One region of the Amycolatopsis sp. N2S4-7 genome, then DNA from elsewhere that is predicted to be linked to it. Evidence: riboswitches for the same ligand, from Rfam matches in the RefSeq annotation. Region 1 holds a riboswitch; the other holds the start of a gene.

Evidence for each region. Region 1 has a riboswitch for S-adenosylmethionine ahead of ACH54P_RS44680 (aminotransferase class V-fold PLP-dependent enzyme). Riboswitches for the same ligand answer to the same signal wherever they lie in the genome.
Region 2: another riboswitch for S-adenosylmethionine. It lies ahead of thrC (threonine synthase); the one in region 1 lies ahead of ACH54P_RS44680 (aminotransferase class V-fold PLP-dependent enzyme).

What each region holds. Positions count from the first base shown of each region.
Region 1 covers NZ_CP172299.1:9,470,948-9,475,151, forward strand. Annotated here, with positions in the region: gene ACH54P_RS44670 (potassium/proton antiporter) at 1-969, shown strand, start outside; gene ACH54P_RS44675 (M23 family metallopeptidase) at 1,209-1,874, shown strand; SAM riboswitch class IV at 1,956-2,070, shown strand; gene ACH54P_RS44680 (aminotransferase class V-fold PLP-dependent enzyme) at 2,110-3,579, shown strand; gene ACH54P_RS44685 (hypothetical protein) at 3,525-4,076, shown strand; gene ACH54P_RS44690 (hypothetical protein) at 4,076-4,204, shown strand, end outside.
Region 2 covers NZ_CP172299.1:9,153,606-9,157,809, forward strand. Annotated here, with positions in the region: gene ACH54P_RS43015 (ComEC/Rec2 family competence protein) at 1-612, shown strand, start outside; gene thrC (threonine synthase) at 655-1,920, opposite strand; SAM riboswitch class I at 1,934-2,067, opposite strand; gene holA (DNA polymerase III subunit delta) at 2,215-3,195, shown strand; gene rpsT (30S ribosomal protein S20) at 3,461-3,721, opposite strand; gene ACH54P_RS43035 (DMT family transporter) at 4,050-4,204, shown strand, end outside.

The DNA.
Region 1 (4,204 bases):
GCGGGCACCACTGTGGACTGGACGCTGCCGCTGCTGGTGGTCTACGAGCTCACCGCGGGCCTGGTGATCGGGCTCGCCTTCGGCTGGCTCGGCGGGTTCGCGCTGCGCCGGGCCGCGTTGCCGGCGACCGGGCTCTACCCGCTCGCCACGGTCGCGGTGTGCGTCGTGGCGTACTCGTCCGGGCAGCTGCTGCACGCGTCCGGGCTGCTCGCCACCTACGTCGCCGCGCTGGTGCTCGGCAACGCGCGGCTGCCGCACCGTTCGGACACGCTGTCGTTCGCCGAAGGGCTGGGCTGGCTGGCCCAGATCGGGCTGTTCGTGCTGCTCGGGCTGTTCGCCTCCCCGGGGCGTCTGCTCGACGCGGTGGTGCCGGGCCTGGTCGCGGGCGCCGTCGTGCTGCTGCTGGCGCGGCCGATCTCCGTCGTGGTGTCGATGCTGCCGTTCCGGCTGCCGTGGCGGGAACAGGCGTTCCTGTCGTGGGCGGGGCTGCGCGGCGCGGTGCCGATCGTGCTCGCGATGATCCCGCTTTCGGAAGGGCTGCCCGGCGCGCAACGGCTGGTCGACGCCGTGTTCGTGCTGGTCGTCGTGCTGACGCTGGTGCAGGGCGCGACGCTCGGGCCGCTCGGGCGCCGGCTCGGGCTGGCCAAGAAGTCCGAGGCGCACGAGATCGAGGTCGACTCGGCGCCGCTGGACGAAATGGGCGCCGAGCTGCTGCAGGTCCGGATCCAGCCCGGGTCGCGGCTGCACGGCGTCTACCTGTCCGAGCTGCGGCTGCCCGTCGGCGCGACGGTCAGCCTGGTCGTGCGCGACGGCGCGGGCTTCACCCCGCAGAAGACCAGCCGGCTGCAGGAGCACGACCAGCTGCTGGTCGTCACGACGACCGGGGTCCGCGACGACGTCGAACGCCGGCTCCGCGCCGTCGACCGGGCCGGGCGCCTGGCCCGCTGGAAGGGCGAGTCCGGCCGGTAACCCGTTCGTGGTCGTGGCCGCGCCGGCACCGATCGGACCACTGATGATGCCCCGCCCATCACGCGTGATGCCCGTCTGATCACGCGTGATGCCCCTTCCGCACGGGTTCCGCCGCTCGCCACGCGCAGTTCGCTCACAAAAATCTCACTTGATCTTCCCAGTGATCCAACGTTTGGCCTACTGTGCGCTCGATCCGGTTAGTTCGAATGGGTGAGCGTAGAGCCAAAGGAGTACACACGGTGACGAACCTTCCCGTGCGTGCGGCGGTCCTGACCGCCGCGATCACCGCGGCCCTCGGGCTGCTCGCCGCCCCGGCCGCGACCGCCGAGGTGGCGCCGTTCCCGGCACTGACCCTGCCGTTCGAGGCGGGCCAGCAGGTCTACTCGGCCGGCATCCACTCCGACGACGGCAGCACCCGCGTGAAGAACGCCATCGACTTCAGCCCGGCCGACCGCACCGTGCGCGCGGCGCTGGCCGGCACCGTCCACCTGCAGCACTGCTCCGGCGGCGACTGGGTGACCGTCGACCACGCCGGCGGCTGGCGGACCGGGTACTACCACCTGGAGGGCATCGCGGTCGCCGACGGCGAGCACGTCGAGGCCGGGACGGTGCTCGGGTCGACCGGCAACGCGCTGCCGTGCGGCGGCAGCAGCACCGGCGCCCACGTGCACTTCACCCTCTGGACCCTGCCGGACGCGACGGCGGCAACTGCGGGTAACTGGGACGGTCTCGCGTTCGGCGCCGTCTCGACGACGGTCGCGGCGGCCTACGGCGAGCCGGTCGACGGCAAGACCCTGGGCGGCTGGCGCTTCACCGCCGGAACCGAGCAGTACGCAGGCACCGCGACGCACCTCGCGGACAACGCCGTCACCCAGCTGCCGGGGAACTTCCGCGCCCGGCTCTGAACCCGGGCGCCTGTGAGCGGCGTCTCAGAATGTGAGCCGGGGGTTGGCCGCCGGGCGCGGTTTCGGTTACCTTTCCGACTAGGTCATGAGTGCCAGCGTCAAGCCCCGGCTTGCTGGCCGGCAACCCTCCTACCGCGGTGGGGTGCCCCGGGTGAAGACCGGGCCGGTCGCGTCGTGCGACGGGCAAGCGCGGGCCCCTCGCCGGGGTCCCCCGGACCGCCGAGGAGGCACCCCGATGACTCTCGCCATCGACCGCACCCAGCCCGTCGAAACCCTTGCGCCCCAAGCCGTTCCCGCCGTCGCCGGGGCGTCGCTGCGGGTTCCGCTCGTGACCGGCGGGGACATCGGCTACGCCAACCTCGACCACGCCGCGAGTGCCCCGTGCCTCGACGCGGTCCGCGGCGCCGTCGACGAGTTCCTGCCGTGGTACGCCAGCGTCCACCGCGGCGCGGGTTTCGCGTCGCAGGTCTCGACGAAGCTCTACGAACGCACCCGCGACGTCCTGCGCCGGTTCGTCGGCGCGCGGCGGACCGACACCGTCGTGTTCACCCGCAACACCACCGATTCCTTCAACCTGCTGGCCCGCAGCCTGCCGCGGCACACCACGGTGATCGTGTTCGACACCGAACACCACGCCGCGCTGCTTCCGTGGCAGGGCCCGAACGTCCGGCGGATCCCGACCCCGCGCACGCGCCTCGCCGCGGTGTCCGCTGTGGACGAAGCACTCGCGGATTCCCCGCAGGGACCGCGGTTGGTCGTCGTCACCGGAGCGTCCAATGTGACCGGTGAGCTGCTGCCGGTGGCGGAGATCGCGGCCGTGGCGCGCCGGCACGGCGCCCGCATCGCGCTCGACGCCGCCCAGCTGGCCCCCCACCGCCGCATCTCGATCAGGGAGCTGGACGTCGACTACGTCGCGGTGTCCGGTCACAAGCTGTACGCGCCCTTCGGTGCGGGCGCGCTGATCGGCCGCGCCGACTGGCTGCGCGCCGCCCGGCCGTACCTCGCCGGTGGCGGCGCGACCAAGCTCGTCACCGAGGACGCGGTCGTCTGGAACACCGGGCCGGAGCGGCACGAAGCCGGTTCGCCCAACACCGTCGGCGTGTACGCGCTCGGCGTCGCCTGCGAAACCCTCAGCGGGAACTGGGCCGCGATCGAAAACCACGAGCAGGCGCTGCTCGCCCGGCTGCGCAAGGGTCTCGAGGGCATCCCGGGCTGCGCCGAGCTGCGGCTGTTCGACGCGCCGGTCGACCGCGTCGGCACGGTCAGCTTCGTCGTCGACGGCTTCGACCCCGGCTGGCTCGCCGCGGTCCTGTCGGCCGAGTACGGCATCGGCGTGCGCGACGGCGCCTTCTGCGCCCACATCGCGGCCCGGCGGCTGATCGGCGTCACCGGCGGCGACGGGCAGCAGGCCGTCCGCGTCAGCCTCGGCCTGGGCAGCACCGAAGAGCACGTCGACCGCGTGGTGCTGGCCCTGCGCCAGATCGTCGCGCGCGGGGCCCGCTGGGAGTACGCGAAAGCGGACGGCCGCTGGGCGCCGGTGGGCGATCCGCGGGAGCTCCCCCGTTCTGCCGGGGGCGCTAGCCTGAGCGGATGGGGAGAGGGCCGCGTTTCTGGTTTCCGCTGGCACTGCTGGGGTTCGCGCAGATCGGCATGGCGGCGGTGCTGCTGCTTTCGCGCCGGAGCCCGGCCGCGAGCGAGTCGGTGAACATCCTGACCGGGCCCGTGCACCAGTCCCTCGGCTCCGGCAGCGTCGGTGGCACGGGCTACCCGCAGTGGCTCACGCAGGACACCTACTACGCGCCGGGCGCGGGGCTGCCCGCCGGGCCGGTCTGGCTCGTCACGCTCGGCGTGGTGGTCGGGGGTACGGCGGTCTGGTACGCGCTCGCCCTGCGGCCCGTCCGCACGGGGCGGTTCGTCCTCGGCACGGTCGCCGCGCTGCTCGCCGTGCCGCTGCTCGACCTGGTCGGGTCCTGGCAGTTCCGGCTCGGGGACGGGCTGCGCGGCCCGCTGCTGGCCACGCTCGGCCTGCTGGTCCTCGCCGCGTACGAACGCAGTGTGCTCGTGCTGCTCACCGCGGCCGGGTTCGCCGTGCTCGCGGTCGTGCTCTCGGCGGACCTCGTGGGCGCGCTGCTGTCGGCGATCGTCCTGCTCGCCGCCGCCTTCGTGGCCCTCGTGCGCCGGGCACCCGATACCCTGCGGTGATGGGGAATTCACGGCGGTACTGGTTCCCGCTGGCGGCGCTGGGGTTCGCCCAGCTGGCGATGGTGGCCCTCGCGAAGGCCCCCGACGACGCCACCACCGGCTTCTTCTCGAGCCTGCGTGCCCAGCCG
Region 2 (4,204 bases), 320 kb from region 1:
GACCACATCGGCGGGCTCGCGTCGGTCTTCGAGGGCCGGGCGGTCGGCGGGATCGCCGTCGGGCCCGGGCGGGCGCCGGAGTGGGCGTGGCGGCAGGTCGCGGCGGAGGCCGCCCGGCAGGCGGTGCCGCTGGTGGAACTGAACCCGGGGGAGCGCCTGGAGTGGCCCGGGCTCTCACTCGACGTGCTCGGCCCGCGGTACGTACCGGCCCGCTCGGCCGGGCAGCAGGACGGCACCACGATCAACAACAGTTCGGTGGTGCTGCGAGCGGAAACCCCGGCCGGCCGCGTGCTGCTGACCGGTGACGTCGAACTGGCGGCGCAGGCCGATCTGCTGGCCGACGTCGGCAACCTGGAAGCGGAGGTGCTGAAGGTCCCTCACCACGGCAGTCGCTACTCACTGCCGGCGTTCCTCGCGGCGGTGGCGCCGCGGGTGGCGTTGGTCAGCGTGGGCGCGGGCAACACCTACGGGCACCCGAACCGGTCCACAATGGACAGCCTGGCCGCGCTCGGGGCGCTCGTCACCCGCACCGACCAGGACGGCGACACCGCAGTGGTCGCCGGAACGGCGATCGTCCGCCGGGGTGAGCCGCGCGGCCCGCCGCGCCGGTGAGCCGGGGCGGGGCCGGGTGGCCCGCCCCGGCTCGGGCGGAGATCAGTAGCCGAGTGCCTCGTTCACGGCGGCGGCCGACGGCGGCAGGGTCGCCTTGGGGCCGACGTGGTTCTCGATCGCGTCGAGGGTCTTGAGGCCGTCGCCGGTGATCAGCAGCACGGTCTCGGCGTCCGGGTCCAGCTTGCCGGTCTCGACCAGCTTCTTCGCCGTGGCGACGGTGACCCCGCCGGCCGTCTCGGTGAAGATGCCCTCGGTGCGGGCCAGCAGCCGGATGCCTTCGACGACCTCTTCGTCGGTGACGTCCTCGATCGCGCCGCCGGTGCGGTTGACGATGTCGAGCACGTACGGGCCGTCGGCCGGGTTGCCGATCGCCAGCGAACGGGCGATCGTGTCCGGCTTCACCGGCTGGACCACGTCCTGGCCGGCGCGGAACGCGGCCGACACCGGCGAGCAGCCGGTCGCCTGCGCGCCGAACACCTTGTACGGGCTGGCCTCCACGAGACCGAGCTGGCCCAGCTCGCGGAAACCCTTGTCCACCTTGGTGAGCTGCGAACCGGAGGCGATCGGCACGACGATCTGCGGCGGGATGCGCCAGCCGAGCTGCTCGGCGACCTCGAAGGCGAGCGTCTTCGAGCCTTCCGAGTAGTACGGCCGGACGTTCACGTTCACGAACGCCCACTTCGGGTGCTCGCCGGCCAGCTCGGTGGCCAGGCGGTTGACGTCGTCGTAGTTGCCGTCGATGGCGATGAGGTCGCCGTCGTACACCGCGGTGGTGAGGATCTTGGCGCGCTCGAGGGTCTTCGGGATCAGCACGACCGACCGCCAGCCGGCGCGGGCCGCGGCGGCGGCCGTCGCGTTGGCCAGGTTGCCGGTCGACGGACAGGCGAGCACCTCGAACCCGAACTCGCGGGCCGCGGCCAGCGCGACGGCGACGACGCGGTCCTTGAAGGAGTGCGTCGGGTTGCCGGTGTCGTCCTTGACCCACACGCGCTTGAGGCCGAGCTCCTTGGCGAGGCGGTCGGCGCGGACCAGCCGGGTCGCGCCGGGCTCGGTGTTGGGGATCTCTTCGACGTTGGACGGGACCGGGAGGAGCTTCTTGTAGCGCCAGATGTTCTTCGGGCCGGCCTCGATGTCTTCGCGGCGGACGCGGCCGAAGTCGTAGGCGACCTCGAGCGGCGAGAAGTCCTCCGCGGAGACGAACTCGGGGGCGAGCGGCTGCCGGTGACCCTCTTCCTTCGACACCAGTTCGACGGCGGGACCGAGATCCGGGGTCTTCGTGGTGGAGGTCGTGCCGAGGGTTGCGGTCATCGCGAGGTTCCTTTCCTCATCTGCCCCGCCGGAGCGGGCCGGAATTGGCACCGTGGTCGTCAGCTACCCCGCGATCGCGGGATGACGGGCTGTACGCCGGTTGCCGGGGCTTCGTCGGGCCGTTCCCTCTGCCCCTCTGGATGAGCGGTATTCAGTTGTCGGTGCGCGCACGCCGGATGATCCGGGGCGGGCCGCCTCGGTTACACCGTACGACACGGCGCTCGAGCCTTGCCATGGTGTCCGCTCCACATCACCGGAGCGGGCGCACGACTGAGCAAGTGAGAGGATTCACCGGTGACCGCGCAAGCCACCGCCCCGGCCCCGCTGCACCTGGTGCTGGGCGAGGAAGAACTGCTGATCGAGCGGGCCGTCCGCGAGACGCTGGCCGCCGCCCGCGCGATGGACGCGACGGCCGAGCTGACCCGGGCGCGGGTGTCGGATCTCACAGCGCCCGAGCTGGCCGAACTGGTCAGCCCGTCGCTGTTCAGCGAGGGCCGCGTGATCGTCCTCGAAGCGGCGCAGGACATCTCGCAGGAACTGGCCGACGCCGTGGCGGCCTATCTGAAGGACCCCGCGGACGGGATCGTCCTCGTCGTGGTGCACACCGGCGGCGGCCGCAGCAAGGCGGGCAAGTCCCTCCCGGCGGCGCTGAAGAAGGCCGGCGCCGAGGTGACGGAGTGCCCGAAGCTGACCAAGCCCGCCGAGCGGGAGCAGTTCGTGCGGCACGAGGTGCGCCGGGTGGGCGGCAAGATCGACCCGGCCGGGGTCGCCGCGCTGATCGACGCCGTGGGCTCCGACCTGCGGGAACTCTCTTCGGCGGCGACGCAGCTGGTCGCGGACACGGGCGGCACCATCGACGCCGAAGCGGTCCACCGCTACCACCGCGGCCGCGCCGACGTGACGGGGTTCGCGGTCGCGGAGAAGGCGGTCAGCGGCGACCGCGCGGCGGCGCTGGAGTCGCTGCGCTGGGCGATGCAGCTGGGCGTCCCGCACGTTCTGGTGGCCGACGCCCTGGCCGACGCGGTCCGCACGATCGCCCGGGTCTCCGGAGCGGGCCGCGGCAACCCGAATCAGCTGGCCGGCGAGCTGGGCATGCCGCCGTGGAAGGTCCGCAAGGCCCAGGGCCAGTCGCGCGGCTGGAACCAGGACGGCCTGGCCACGGCGATGCGCGTGGTGGCGAGGTTGAACGCCGAGGTCAAGGGCGTGGCGGCCGACCCCAACTACGCCTTGGAGCGAGCGGTCCTCCAGGTGGCAGCCGCCAAGGGCGACCGCTGACCGACGGCTCGCGAAGCCTCGGCTGATGTCAGGCTGAGCGCCTGCTGCAGCTCACCGCGGGTCTCCGGGCCCAGCAAGCCGCGAGGCCTTCGCGTCGGGCCGGAGAACTTCCCTCAGCTCGCCGCTGCCGCCGGGCGCGGCGAGCGCGAGGCCATCGCTGGCGGCCCGCTGAGCCTCGGCGGGCCGCTCCCAGCCGGTCTGCGCCACCCCGCAAACATGAAGAAAGCCCCGGCCGAAGCCGGGGCTTTCTCAGAAATCAATCAGCTCAGAGCGCGTTGACGCGCTTCGCGAGCGCCGACTTCTTGTTGGCGGCCTGGTTGGCGTGGATGACGCCCTTCGAGACGGCCTTGTCCAGCTTCTGGGCGGCGTCGCGCTGCAGCTCGACGGCCTTGGCCTTGTCGCCGGCCTCGGCGGCTTCGCGGACCTTGCGGATCGCGGTCTTCACCGAGGACCGGATCGCCTGGTTGCGCTGACGCGCCTTCTCGTTCGTCGTGATGCGCTTGATCTGCGACTTGATGTTGGCCATAGGGCAACTCCTGTTTCACTCGGTGAGATCGCCGCCGCGCTGAAGTGGCCCCGCGGAAGCGGGTTTCCTCCATGACGGAATGCCGCACGGGCAGCGAGCGACCACTTTAACAGCCGGGCCGCGGGCGTCCGGAGCCGGGAGTACCGTGGACCGCGGTAGTGCCTAGGGTTCCGCCGCCGGTCCGCGCGGCCCGTACGACGACAACCAGGACCGGTGGGTCTGGTCCGAGCGGCACCATCGGCGGGTCCGGACGGCCTGCCGTTCATCTGACGGGGCAAAAGCCTGGAGGACCCGGTTTTCGCGCGTGCGAAAACCCGTAAGGGGTCCCATGAACGCCACCGCCCTCTCCCTCGTCCTCGTCGCCGCCGTCGTGCACGCCGCGTGGAACCTCGCCGCCAAGCGGATCTCCTCCGGGGGCACCCAGTTCGTCTGGCTCTACTACACCGTCGGGGCCGTCGTGCTGCTGCCGATCACGGTCGTGCT